2 regions of the Plantibacter sp. Mn2098 genome follow, and region 2 is predicted to be linked to the other one. Evidence: riboswitches for the same ligand, from Rfam matches in the RefSeq annotation. Region 2 holds a riboswitch; the other holds the start of a gene.
What was found. Region 2 has a riboswitch for glycine ahead of gcvT (glycine cleavage system aminomethyltransferase GcvT). Riboswitches for the same ligand answer to the same signal wherever they lie in the genome.
Positions count from the first base shown of each region.

Region 1: it holds a riboswitch for glycine, as region 2 does, so the genes downstream of both, ACL9RL_RS03280 (L-serine ammonia-lyase) here and gcvT (glycine cleavage system aminomethyltransferase GcvT) in region 2, are expected to answer to the same signal.

Region 1 covers NZ_JBMOUH010000002.1:96,970-103,952, reverse strand. The annotation lists gene ACL9RL_RS03300 (SNF2-related protein) at 1-727, shown strand, start outside; gene ACL9RL_RS03295 (SDR family NAD(P)-dependent oxidoreductase) at 781-1,758, opposite strand; gene ACL9RL_RS03290 (arsenic resistance protein) at 1,851-2,825, shown strand; gene ACL9RL_RS03285 (hypothetical protein) at 3,031-3,303, opposite strand; glycine riboswitch at 3,458-3,557, shown strand; glycine riboswitch at 3,558-3,660, shown strand; gene ACL9RL_RS03280 (L-serine ammonia-lyase) at 3,744-5,141, shown strand; gene ACL9RL_RS03275 (hypothetical protein) at 5,150-6,322, opposite strand; gene ACL9RL_RS03270 (hypothetical protein) at 6,633-6,983, shown strand, end outside.
Region 2 covers NZ_JBMOUH010000003.1:212,057-219,039, forward strand. The annotation lists gene nadB (L-aspartate oxidase) at 1-1,063, opposite strand, end outside; gene nadA (quinolinate synthase NadA) at 1,066-2,397, opposite strand; gene ACL9RL_RS06525 (NUDIX hydrolase) at 2,394-3,164, opposite strand; glycine riboswitch at 3,334-3,420, shown strand; glycine riboswitch at 3,422-3,528, shown strand; gene gcvT (glycine cleavage system aminomethyltransferase GcvT) at 3,586-4,701, shown strand; gene gcvH (glycine cleavage system protein GcvH) at 4,708-5,082, shown strand; gene gcvP (aminomethyl-transferring glycine dehydrogenase) at 5,082-6,983, shown strand, end outside.

The DNA.
Region 1 (6,983 bases), on a different contig from region 2:
CCCGGAGCTGCCGCCGAAGCAGGAACAGGTCCTGTACGTGGATCTCGCGCCGAAGCACCGCAAGCTCTACGACACGGTCCTCCAGAAGGAGCGGCAGAAGCTCCTCGGGCTCATCGAAGACCTCGATCGCAACCGGTTCATCGTGTTCCGATCCCTCACGCTGTTGCGGATGCTGAGTCTCGACGCGACCCTCGTCGACGAGGAGTACGCCGGCATCCCGTCGAGCAAGCTGGACACACTGCTGGAACAACTGGACGATGTCATCGCAGAGGGGCACCGCTCGCTCGTGTTCAGCCAGTTCACGACGTTCCTCAAGAAGGCAGCCGAACGGCTCGACGCGCAGGGCATCGCCTACGAGTACCTCGACGGTTCGAGTCTGCGCCGCCCGGAGATCATCGAGCGGTTCCGCGGCGGTGACGCGCCCGTGTTCCTCATCAGCCTCAAGGCCGGCGGGTTCGGCCTCAACCTGACCGAGGCGGACTACGTGTTCCTGCTCGATCCGTGGTGGAACCCCGCCTCGGAGTCGCAGGCGATCGATCGGACCCATCGCATCGGCCAGACCGGCAACGTGATGGTCTACCGGCTCGTCGCCCGCGGCACGATCGAGGAGAAGGTCATGGCGCTCAAGGAACGCAAGTCGAAGTTGTTCGACGCCGTCCTCGACGACGACGCCGTCTTCAGCAGCTCCCTCTCAGCCGATGACATCCGCGGGCTCCTCGAGGCTTAGGCGCCTCGACGAGCCCGCGGAGTGCCGGAGATCAGCCGCAGATCAGCCGCAGATCAGCCGGCGAAGGCGTTGACGCCGGTGCGCTCCGCCGACAGCGCCCAGAGACGTTCCGCCTCAGCCGGATCGATGGCGTGCGCCGAGACCCCCGAGGCCGGGGCGACGGCCTCCGCAGCCGGCACAGCGACCTCGACGTCCTCCAGGAACAGCCCGCCGAGCCCGTCGAGTTTCGGCGACGTCGCAGCCCACACCTGGGTCGCTGCACCCTGCTCCGGCGACTTGAATGCGGGGTTCGTCGGATTGCCGTCCTCATCCATCCAACCGGCGGCGACCATCTCCTGGCGCGGGAGGTGCCGCTGCAGTGGCGTGAGGATCCCGCCGGGGTGCACCGAGAACGCGCGGACGCCCTCCGCCTTGCCCAGCTCGTCGAGCTGCAGGGCGAACAGGGCGTTCGCGGTCTTCGCCTGCCCGTACGCCGCCCACTTGTCGTAGCCGGTGGTGAAGTCGATGTCGTCCCAACGGATGGCGGAGCGATGGTGCGCCGACGAGGAGGTCGCGATGACACGAGACGACCCGCCCTTGACGACGGCCGGCCACAGCAGGTTGACGAGGGCGAAGTGTCCGAGGTGGTTCGTGGCGAACTGCAGCTCCCAACCAGGACCGACGCGAGTTTCCGGGGCGGCCATCACACCGGCGTTGTCGATGATGATGTCGATGCTGCGGCCAGAGGCCAGGAACCGCTCGGCGAACGCGCGCACGCTCGCCAGGTCGGAGAGGTCCATCTCGTCCACCTCGACGTGTTCTGCGGATCCGTCGATGTCCGCGAGCTCTTCGCGGGCGGCTTCGACGCGGCGTGCGGGGACGACGACGTCTGCGCCGGCGCCGACGAGCGCACGGACGGTCTCCTTGCCGAGGCCGGAGTATCCGCCGGTCACGATGGCGAGCTTGCCGGTCAGATCGATGCCCTCGAGGACCTCTGCGGCCGTGGTCGAAGCGTCGAATCCGGAGCCGATGCGGTGTTGTGTACGTGTCATGTCGGCCAGACTACGACTTCGAGCGCACTCGCAGTCAACGGGTTTGCGGGCGACGGAAGGCCGCAGGGTTCGGCAGTCCCTAGGCTGTGGGGATGCAGCGGATCGTCACATGGTGGGACCGACGGCAGATCCCGCTGTATCTCGCGGCGATCGTCCTCGGTGGGGTCGTCGGCCTCGTCGCGCCGTCGTCCGCGCCCGGGCTCGCGGCATCGATCAATCCCGCGCTCATCCTGCTCCTGTTCGCCACGTTCCTCGGCGTGCCGCTCACGATGATCGGCCGTGCGTTCCGGGACGGGCGCTTCTTCGTCACGGTGCTGCTGGTGAACTTCGGGATCGTGCCGATCGTGGTGTTCGGACTGTCGCGCTTCGTGACCGACGACCGTGGCTTGCTCATCGGTGTCCTGCTGGTCCTGCTGACGCCGTGCGTGGACTACGTCATCGTGTTCACTGGCCTCGCCGGCGGTGCGCGGGACCGGCTGCTCGCGGCGGCGCCCGTGCTGATGCTGCTGCAGATCGTGCTGCTGCCGGGCTATCTCTGGCTGTTCGCCGGTGCCGACGCCGTCGCGCTCGTGGAGGTCGAGCCGTTTGTGGAGGCGTTCCTGCTGCTCATCGTGGTGCCGCTCGTCGCGGCTGCGATCGTGCAGGCGGTGGCCGGGCGATCCGCGATCGGTGCAGGCATCATGCGGGTGATGGAGGGCGCGATGGTGCCGATCATGATGCTGACGCTCGCGGTCGTCGTCGGGTCGCAGATCGCCGCGGTGGGTGAACAGGCGGTTGCCCTGTTGCGGGTGGTGCCGCTGTTCGTGGCGTTCCTCGTGGTGATGGTGGTCGTCGGTGCGCTCGTGTGGCGCCCGGCCCGACTCGACGCGCCGGCCGGGCGGGCACTCGTGTTCAGCGGTGCGACGCGGAACTCGCTGGTGGTGCTGCCGCTCGCGCTCTCGCTGCCGACGTCGCTCGCGATCGCTCCGCTCGCGGTGGTGACGCAGACGCTTGTGGAACTCGTCGGCATGGTGGTGCTCGTGCGGGTGGTGCCGAGGATCGTGGGCCCTTCGAGACCCGGTCGCTGAGCGTGACCCGGTCACTGAGCTTGTCGAAGTGACGACTGCGCGGGGTCGGGCCCTTCGACAAGCTCAGGGACCGGGGGTGACGACTGCGCTGGTTCGGGCCCTTCGACAGGCTCAGGGACCAAGTCCGGTCGCTGAGCGAGACCCGGTCACTGAGCTTGTCGAAGTGTCGACAGGCCCAGCGACCGGGCCGGACCGGGCCTGAGCGCTAGTGCTTGTGGTGCCCGTGATGCGGGATCTGGCTCTCGTCTGGACCGGGGTTCGTGATCGTCGCGGTCTCCTCGGCCTCCGCGTCGTCGATCGCTTCGTCGTGCGGGCCGGGGTTGTTGATGCTCGGGTTGGCGAGCGCCGCCTCGTCGACGGCTTCGTCGTGCGGGCCGGGGTTGTTGATGCTCGCGTTCGTGAGCACCGCCTCGTCGACGGCTTCGTCGTGCGGACCAGGGTTGTTGATGTCTGCGTTCTCGAGGTTCTGATCGCTCATGTCGACTCCTTCGTCGCCCGCGCATCAACGTCGGCTCCAGCAGCCGCCGATCGTACGGGTCTGGCACCAGGCTAGAGCGTCGCCAGCGGGACTTCCAGGCATTCTCCGACTCTGCACGATCGTGTATCGTGCACAGCACAACATCACACGCCTTCGAGCAGCTGCGGGAGAGTTCCGTCCTGCATCATCGGGCGGGCGCCGTAGGAGCAAATCCTCCCCGGGAATCTCTCAGGCCCCTGTACCGCAGCAGCTCGGCGACTCTGGAAAGCAGTGACGATCTCGTCGCTCACCGACGGTGCAAGCGTTCTCCCGCCAGGGGATCGCGGAAACTCTCAGGTCCGATACAGAGCGGGGAGGGACTCGACCATCGGTCGCGCACCAGCGCGCCACAGCATCGGAGTTCCCATGACCAACGCACCAGCATCCCGGGTGGCGGCAGCATGACCATCAGCGTGTTCGACCTGTTCTCGGTGGGCATCGGTCCGTCGAGTTCGCACACGGTGGGGCCGATGCGCGCCGCATCCGTGTTCGTCGACGACGTCCGTGACGCTGGTGTCCTCGATGCGGTGGCCGCGCTCGACGTCGACCTGTACGGTTCGCTCGCCGCGACGGGACGTGGACACGGCACGATGACGGCTGTGCTGCTGGGGCTGGAGGGGTACCGTCCGGAGGAGATCCTGCCGGAGGAGGTCGAGGAGCGTCTCGGGGCGCTCGCCGCGACGGGGACGCTGCGGTTCGGCCGCGGTGTCTCGCTGCGCTTCGCGGTCGACGACATCGCGCTGCACCCGTTGACGGTCCTCGAACGCCACACGAACGGCATGCGGTTCGCCGTGCGGGACGCTGTGGGCGAGGTGCTCCACGAGGCGGTGTTTTACTCGGTCGGCGGCGGGTTCGTGGTGCGGGAGGACGGGACGCCCGTTGCGAGGACTGGCCCGGTCGTGCCGGACGCCGCTGTGCCACTGCCGTTCCGCACGGCGGCGGAGCTGCTCGGCCACTGCCGGGCGGAGGGTGTGCCGTTCAGCGGGGTGATGCTCCGGAACGAGCTCGTCACGCGCTCGGAGGACGAGGTGCGCAGCGGGCTCCTGCACATCCGCGACGTGATGGAGGCGTGCAAGAACTCGAGTCTGGAACGCACCGGGCCGCTGCCAGGCGGTCTCGACGTGCGGCGACGCGCGCCGGCGTGGCACACCCGCCTGCGTGCTGAGGACCCGGATCGGGATCCGAAGTTCTGGCAGGAATGGGTGAACCTCGTGGCGCTCGCCGTCAACGAGGAGAACGCGTCGGGAGGCCGGGTCGTGACGGCGCCGACGAACGGTGCGGCCGGCATCATCCCGGCGGTCATGTTCTACGCCACCCACTACGGCCCCGGCATGGATGCGGCGACGCCGGAGCAGCGGGACGAGGTCGTCGTCCGGTTCCTGCTCGCCGCCGGTGCGGTCGGCGTCCTGTACAAGGAGCAGGCATCGATCTCCGGTGCGGAGGTGGGATGCCAGGGCGAGGTCGGCTCGGCATCGTCTATGGCGGCCGCCGGACTCGCCGAAGTCCTCGGCGGGACGCCTGAGCAGGTCGAGAACGCGGCCGAGATCGCGATGGAGCACAACCTCGGGCTGACGTGCGATCCGATCGGCGGGCTCGTGCAGATCCCCTGCATCGAGCGGAACGCGATCGCCGCAGCGAAGGCGATCAACGCCGCGAAGATGGCGCTCTGGGGCGACGGCACCCATCGGGTGTCCCTCGACGAGGTCATCGTCACGATGCGCGAGACGGGCCGCGACATGTCGTCGAAGTACAAGGAGACCGCGTTGGGCGGGCTCGCGGTCAACGTCGTGGAGTGCTGACTCTGCCCTCACGGCCGGGCGATGATCGCCTCCGCAGCTGCGATTGCGGCGTCGTGCGCCGAGACGGGTGAGTCCTGCAGAGCGTTCGTCGTGACGTCGATGCCCTGACCGTTCAGGCTGAAGAGCACCTGGCACTGCTGGTCGTTGACCCCGCACCACAGGATCGCGGTGTCCGAGGACGGCAGACCGGTGAGCTGCACGGCGGCCTGCGTGCTGCCGGTCGGGATGTTCGACAGGATCTTGGGCGCGATCCACGCGCCGCCGGGCACGGCCGTGATGGTGAGGGGTGCGATCACGGCGCTCGTTCCGACCGGGCCGTACACGCAGCCGAGGGCGCCGATGTCCTGTACAGCGACCGTCTGGACCGACGGCAGTTTCTGCGGTTCCTGCGCGACGTACCCGTCACCGGCATCGCCGTTGTCGCCGCCGAGCGCCGTCGCCGCGGCGTCGGTCGGGAGGAGCGCGTCACAACTGGAGGCGACCGGCTTCGCCGACGTCGGCGGGGTCCACGCAGGTGCGGGCTCGCCGGCGGACGCGAGTCGATCGAAGAGTGAGGTGAACGCGGGTGTCGCGTGTGCGAAGGTCTCGTCCGGCGACCCGAGCGACGTCGTTGTGAGCTGTGCGCCCGGGTTGTAGATCAGGATCTGCACCCAATTCGAACCGACGAGCGCGTTTGCGCGGCAGCCGATGTCGCCGCAGGATGCGAACGCCTTGGTCGTCCCGAAGTCCCGTGTGTCGGTCGCTTCCGCATCGTCCTGCCACCCGGGGTTCCAGGTGGACGCTGCGTCCGGGAGCACCTGGACGACCATCCGCGGCGCAGGGTAGGTTTCGGTCGTGATGGTCGGGCTGAAGTTGTCCGGTTCGACCGTCCACTGGCAGACGAGGCCGCCAGCGGCGGTGACGGCGATGTCGTCGAGGCTCGCGTGGTCTGCTGTCGAGGGCCAGGTGACGAGCGTCGCCGGTGCCCGCAGTGCCTCGGCGGCGTCCGTCGTGGAGACGAGGTCGTCGCAACCGAGCGGCAGTCGGAAGGTCGGGGCGGCGAGTTCCGAACTGGTGGATTCGGTCGTCGGAGCGCTGGAGGTCGGGCTGCTCTCGGGGGTGGTCGGCGCCGTGCACGCGCTCAGCAGGACCGCGAGGACGAGCGCCCCGCCGATGCCGATGCCGCCTCGGACAGCGAGCATTCCCCTCGATCGTGCAGCCGACATCGCAACCCCTTCGCCGTGGGTGCGTGTCGCACCAGGCACAAGCTGGCAGGACGCCCGACTCCCGCGCGAGCGTCCCGAGCGCGGGACAGCGGATTCCCAGCGGGTGCGGGAGTCGCGGTCGTTTCCGCCGACCGGGACCTGTTTCCGACATCTGTCGGCATCTTGTGGTGTCGGGTGCTCGAAGGCAACCCGACCCGTACGATTGGTCCGTGCCGAGAGGCTCACGCGCACGGTTGCGGGACGCATCCCGCGGCCGAGCGCCATTCCAACGAGTGAGGAACATCCCATGGGCAGACTGATCTACGGCAGCTCCGCGCGAGAGCTGGAACTGGACGACCGCACGCTCGCCCATGTCAAGTCGATCACGGTGATGAAGCTGCGCCGCAACGAGTCCTTCACGGTGTCGTGGCAGCGCGGGGAGGACTCCGGCGGCGGTCGCGTGTCGATCTGGGTGCACCCGTCGATCTCGCTGCAGTTCGAGTTCGACGACGAGAACCGGCCCGAGCTGAATCGCGCGTGGCTCGAAGCCATGATGCAGGAGGCCAACAAGACCGGCGACCTCCGCATCGGCCCGGAGGTCGACGACGCCGCGAACGGACAGGCTGCCGCGCACACGGGTTCGATCAAGACCGTCAAG
Region 2 (6,983 bases):
CGACCGCGTACAGCCAGGGAAGGCTCGTCCGTGCGTGCAGATCGGTCCGCACCCCGCCCATCCAGTAGTGGGCGGCGGGGGCGACGGGCACCGGTTCGAGCGACCAGTCGATGCCGGACGCCCGCACCGCCGCATCGATGCCGGGGAAGCGCGTCGCGAGCCGTTCCGCGCCGAGCATCGTCGCATCGAGGACCACCGGCAGCCCGCCCTGAGCAGCCATCGCGGCCGCGATCCCACGCGCGACGACATCGCGCGGCGCGAGCTCAGCGTCCGGGTGGACGCGTTGCATAAAACGCTCGCCTGATGCGTCGCGGAGGACGGCCCCTTCGCCGCGCACGGCCTCCGACACGAGGAAGCTGCCCGCGGAGGTGAGTGCCGTCGGGTGGAACTGGACGAACTCGACGTCTTCGAGCGCAGCTCCGGCTCGGAGCGCTGCCGCTGCACCGTCACCCGTTGCGACGAGCGGGTTCGTGGTGTGCGGGTAGAGCTGTCCCGCGCCGCCCGTCGCGAGTACGACCGCGTCGGCCCGGACGACGAACTCCTCGCCGTCTGCCCGCAGCAGCACTCCCCGCACGGCGCCGGCCTCGACGAGCAGGTCGACGAGGAAGGTGTGCTCGTGGATGGCTACACTCGTCTCCCGCACGCGGTGGACGAGAGCCGCCTCGATCGCCGCGCCCGTCGCATCGCCTCCCGAGTGCAGCACCCGCGGGTAGGAGTGGGCAGCTTCGAGGCCCTTCGCGAACGCCGCATCTGGCGCCGAGCCCGCACGGTCGAATCCGACTCCGTACGCGATCAGCTCGCGGATGCGATCCGGCCCCTCGGAGCAGAGCACCCGCACGGCCTCCTCGTCGCACAGCCCAGCGCCGGCCGTGAGTGTGTCCTGCACGTGCGACTCGACGGAGTCGTCGTCGAACATCACGCCGGCGATGCCACCCTGCGCGTAACGCGTGTTGCTCTGCCCCAGCACGTCCTTCGTGACGAGGACGACCTCGTGCTCATCGCTCGCGTGGATGGCGGTGACGAGCCCGGCGATGCCGCTGCCCACCACCACGACCCTGGTCACGGTCAGACCTCGACCGTCTGAGCCGGCGCGACGGTGGTTGCCTGAGCCGCGACGGGCGGCTTCGCGGCCAGCATCCGTTCGAGGGCGAGCCGTGCGGGGACGGCGACGTCGTCTGAGACGGTGATCCGGTTGATGACCTCGCCTGCGACGAGCCCTTCGAGCACCCAGGCGAGGTAGCCCGGGTGGATGCGGTACATCGTGGAGCACGGGCAGATGACGTCGTCGAGGCAGAAGATCGTGTGCTGCGGGTACTGCGCGGCGAGGCGCTGCACCATGTTGATCTCCGTGCCGATCGCGAAGGTCGTGCCCGCCGGGGCCGCCTCGATCGCCTTCTGGATGTAGTCAGTCGAACCGGCCTCGTCCGCGGCGTCGACGACGGGCATCGGGCACTCGGGGTGCACGATGACGCGGACGCCGGGGTGGGCTGCGCGCGCGCGATCGATCTGGTCGACCGTGAACCGCTTGTGCACGGAGCAGAAGCCGTGCCACAGGATGACCTCCGCTTCCTGCAACCCCTGCGCGTCGTTGCCGCCGAGCGCCTTGTTCGGGTTCCACATGGGCATGTGCTCGAGTGGCACACCGAGCTTCTTGGCCGTGTTGCGGCCGAGGTGCTGGTCGGGGAAGAAGAGGACGCGCTGACCGCGCTCGAAGGCCCACTTGAGCACTGTCTCGGCGTTGGACGAGGTGCAGACGATGCCGCCGTGGCGACCGCAGAAGCCCTTGAGCGCCGCGGACGAGTTCATGTAGGTGACGGGGATGACGGGCACGCGGCCATCCGCATCGGGCTCGGTTCCGTAGAGGGCTTCGAGCTGCTCCCAGGCCTCCTCGACCTGGTCGATGTTCGCCATGTCCGCCATCGAGCACCCGGCGGCCAGGTTCGGCAGGATGACCGCCTGCTCCGGACCGGAGAGGAGGTCGGCCGTCTCCGCCATGAAGTGGACACCGCAGAAGACGATCGCCTCCGCCTCGGTTCGGGCCTTCGCCGCGTTCGCGAGCTGGAACGAATCGCCCACGTAGTCAGCGTGCTGCACGACCTCGTCGCGCTGGTAGAAGTGCCCGAGGATCACAACGCGATCGCCGAGCGTCTCCTTCGCAGCCACGATCCGCCGGTGCAGGTCCGCCTGATCAGCATCGCGGTAGGAGGCGGGCAGCTGGCCCTGACGGGGGGAACCCGTTGGGATGACATCGCCCATCGACGCGCCCGGACCGTAGCTCGGGGGAGTGAGGTCGAAGACCCACGGGCCGGAGGCGAGCTCCGGCGCACAGGTGGAACCTGCGGTCTGGCCGTTCGCGATCTCCTGGATCATGGCGTCGACGGAAGCGGTGAGGGTCATGAGAGCTCCTGCATGCGTGCTGGTGGTGCGGTTTCGGTGGGGTCTGCACCGGCGAGCGGGCCGTGGTCGGCGTACTCGGAGGAGCGGTTGAAGCGGTAGAGCCTCGCCGGACGGTGCCGGCCGCCGGTGCGGAGCTCGTCGGTTGCGACGACCTGCCCGGACGACTCGATCTGCCGGCGGAAGTTGGCCGGGTCGAGTTGCTTCTGGAGGACGGCCTCGTGGACCTCGCGCAGTTCTGTGAGCGTGAACGTCTCACCGAGGAAGGCGTGGGCGATGTGGCTGTACTCGAGTTTGCTGCGGAGCCGCCACAGCGCGTACTCCACGATGAGTTCGTGGTCGAAGGCGAGCCGCGGGAGCGCATCGGTGCGGAACCAGCGGACGTTCTGCCCGACGAGCGTGCGCTTGGCCTCCTCTGAGCCGACGAGCGCCCAGTAGACGATCGAGACGACACGTTCGTCCGGCGAGCGGTCGATGTCGCCGAACGCGTAGAGCTGTTCGAGGTAGCGGGGGCGCAGCGATGTCGTCACTTCGAGTGTGCGCCGTGCCGCGTCCGCGAGGGACTCCTCCGCGCCGAGCGGGCCGCCTGGCAACGCCCACAGCCCGTCGTACGGTTCGCGGATGCGGCGGACGAGCGGGATCCAGATGGCCGGGGTCGGATCCGTCGCACCGAAGCCGTCATCGGTGCGGAGCGTGAAGATGACGGTGGACACGGCCAGCTTGACGCTCGCCGCGTCCGCGAGGCCCTGATCTGCTGCGCTCTCACCCATCGTGTGCTCCCGGTGGCTCGGGCGATGTCGATCCAACGACATCGCGATCAACTAAGAGTATGTCTGACTCTTACTGTTCCGAGCCTTAGTGTACACCTGACCAGAACACCGACTCCCGCAAGCGCGGCGAACCACGATATGCTGGGCGCGCAAACGAATATCGGGCCGCAAACACGATGCGGGAGAGCCGGTTCACCCGGCACCGAAGGAGCAAGCCTCCCCGCCAATCTCTCAGGTCCTGTACCGCATCGAACTGGCCACTCTGGAAAGCAGCGTCACCATCCTGTGGCGCTCGCCGACGGTGAAAGCAGCACGGACGTCGATCCGTCGCTCGCGAAACTCTCAGGCCAATGACAGAGGGGGAGTTCCCAACGGGCGCGCTTGTCGTACCCGAAGCGCACCACGCGACCCCGGAGAACTCGTGACCGATCTCGAACGAACCAGTCCTTTGCACCCCGTCCATGAAGCCGCAGGCGCGAGCTTCACGGACTTCGCCGGCTGGCAGATGCCCGTCCGCTACTCCAGCGACCTCGCAGAGCACCACGCCGTCCGCACGGCCGCCGGCATCTTCGACCTCTCGCACATGGCCGAGATCCTCGTCGCCGGGCCGGACGCCGCTGCATTCCTCGACACGGCGCTCGCCGGCAAGCTGTCCGCCATCGCGCTGTGGCAGGCCAAATACTCGCTCATCCTCAACGAGCAGGGCGGCATCGTCGATGACATCGTGGTGTACCGACTCGCCGACGAGCGATTCCTCGTCATCGCGAACGCCGGCAACCGGGAGGCCGCGTTCCGAGCGCTCAGCGAGCGTGCTGCCGGATTCGACGTGACCGTCGAGGACCAGAGCGACGCGACTGCGCTCATCGCCGTCCAGGGACCCGCATCGCGCGCCATCCTCGAATCGGTCGCAGCGATCACGGATCTCGGCACGCCGCTCGCAGAGCTCGGCTACTACCGCTGCACCGATGCGCTCTTCGAGGGCCTCCCGCTGCTCGTCGCCCGCACCGGGTACACGGGCGAGGACGGCTTCGAACTGTATGTGCAGGCCGACGCCGCCGAACGGCTCTGGCGCGCGATCGAAGCGGTGGGCGCATCCCACGGCCTCGTCCCCGCCGGGCTCGCGAGCCGTGACACGCTGCGCCTCGAAGCAGGCATGCCGCTCTACGGCCACGAACTCGGCACGGGTACGTTCCCCGTGCAAGCAGGGCTCGGCCGCGTCGTCGCATTGAGCAAGCCCGGCGCATTCGTCGGCCGTGCAGCCGTCGAAGCCGGACCTCCCGCGGATGCGCCCGTGCTCGTCGCCCTCGTCTCCGAAGGGCGTCGTGCGGGCCGGGCAGGCTACGCCGTGTTCGACGGCGACGTCGAGGTCGGCGAGGTCACGAGCGGTGCGCTCTCACCCACCCTCGGCCACCCCATCGCGATGGCCTACGTCCACCCCGACCAGTCCGCCACTGGAACGGTCCTCACCATCGACGTCCGCGGTACGAAGATCCCCGCGACCGTCACCACGCTGCCCTTCTACACGAGAGAGAAGTAACCCGACATGGCCGACAAGACCGAACTCAAGTACACCGCCGAGCACGAGTGGATCCGCGTCGAGGGCGACCTCGCCGTCATCGGCATCACCGACTACGCAGCCGAGAAGCTCGGCGACGTCGTCTACGTCGACCTGCCGGCTGTGGGCGGTGAGATCACCGGCGGTTCCATCGTCGGCGAGATCGAGTCCACGAAGTCGGTCGGCGAGCTGTTCGCGCCCATCGACGGCACGGTCGTCGAGGTCAATGACGCCGTGATCGACGACCCGTCGATCGTGAACGCAGACCCGTTCGGCACCGGATGGCTCATCTCGGTGCGCTTCGCGGAGCTGCCGACGACCCTCCTCAGCTGGGACGAGTACGCAGCAGTGGTGGGCGAGTAATGGCGGAACGCTTCTCCACGCGCCACATCGGGACCGATGCCGACGCGCAGGCGACGATGCTCTCGGCCATCGGTTACGACTCCGTCGACGCGCTGCTCGACGCCGCCGTGCCGGACGCCATCAAGGCCGACCAGCTCGCCTCGTCGAGCATCCCGGACGCGATCGGCGAGCGCGCCGCGCTGGCCGAGCTGCGAGCCATCGCCGCGCGCAACACGGTCAACCGCAGCCTCATCGGCCTCGGTTACTACGACACGATCACGCCGGCGGTCATCAAGCGGAACGTGCTCGAGAACCCGTCCTGGTACACGGCGTACACGCCCTACCAGCCGGAGATCTCGCAGGGCCGCCTCGAAGCCCTCATCAACTTCCAGACGATGGTCTCCGACCTCACGGGGCTCGACACGGCCAACGCGTCCATGCTCGACGAGAGCACGGCCGTCGTCGAGGGCATGCTTCTCGCCCGCCGCGGTTCGAAGTCCGCATCGCACACCTTCATCGTGGACGCCGACGCGTTCCCGCAGACGAAGGCGCTCCTCGCGAACCGCGCAGAGGCCGTCGGCATCGAGCTCGTCGAGATCGATCTCTCCGCCGCCGCCATCGCCGGTGACGCGCTCCCAGACGCGTTCGGCGTCTTCGTGCAGTACCCGGGCGCGAGCGGCCGGATCTGGAACCCGGCCGCGGTCATCGCCGAGGTCAAGGGGCGGGGCGGCCTCGCGGTCGTCGCAGCCGACCTGCTGGCACTCGCGCTCATCTCCTCGCCGGGTTCGCTCGGGGCGGACATCGCCGTGGGCACCACCCAGCGTTTCGGCGTGCCCATGGGCTTCGGCGGACCGCACGCCGGCTACATGGCCGTCCGCAAGGGCCTCGAACGTCAGCTCCCCGGCCGCCTCGTCGGCGTGAGCCAGGACGCAGCGGGCCACCCCGCGTACCGGCTCACGCTCCAGACGCGCGAGCAGCACATCCGCCGCGAGAAGGCGACGAGCAACATCTGCACGGCGCAGGTCCTCCTCGCCGTGATGGCCGCGATGTACGCGGTCTACCACGGCCCGGCGGGCATCCGCCGGATCGCGCAGTCGGTGCATGCGACGGCCGTTCGCGCCGCGTACTCGCTCCGCACCGCTGGCGCGGACGTCGTGTCCGAGCACTACTTCGACACGCTCCTCGTGCGTGTGCCCGATGCTGCGGCCGTCGTCGCATCGGCCCACGCACGCGGCATCCTGCTGCGCGCCGTGGACGAGACGACCGTGTCGCTCAGCTTCGACCAGGTCACGGCCGACGACCTCGATCACGGCTCCACCCTCGTCCGTGAGCTCACCGAGCTCCTCGGCACGGGAACGCGTGTCGAGGTCGAAGCTCCGGCATCGATCTTCGCCGAGCAGGGCGCCTCCTTCTTCGCGTTCGCTCCGGCCGGCGCGGCAGAGTTCCCGGAGGACCTCCGCCGCGAGACCGAGTACCTCACCCACCCCGTCTTCAACACGCACCACTCCGAGACGGCCATGATGCGGTACCTCAAGCAGCTCGCCGACCGCGACTACGCGCTCGACCGCGGCATGATCCCGCTCGGCTCCTGCACGATGAAGCTCAACGCCGCCACCGAGATGGAAGCCGTCACCTGGCCCGAGTTCGCAGGCCTCCACCCCTTCGCGCCGCGCGAGGACGTCGAGGGCTCGCTCCAGCTCATCGACCAGCTCGAGACGTGGCTCGCCGAGGTGACCGGCTACGACTCCGTGTCCCTGCAGCCGAACGCGGGCAGCCAGGGCGAGCTGGCCGGCCTCCTCGCCATCCGCGGGTACCACCGCGCGAACGGCGACCTCGACCGCACCGTCTGCCTCATCCCGTCGAGCGCTCACGGCACGAACGCGGCATCGGCCGTCCTCGCGGGCATGAAGGTCGTCGTCGTC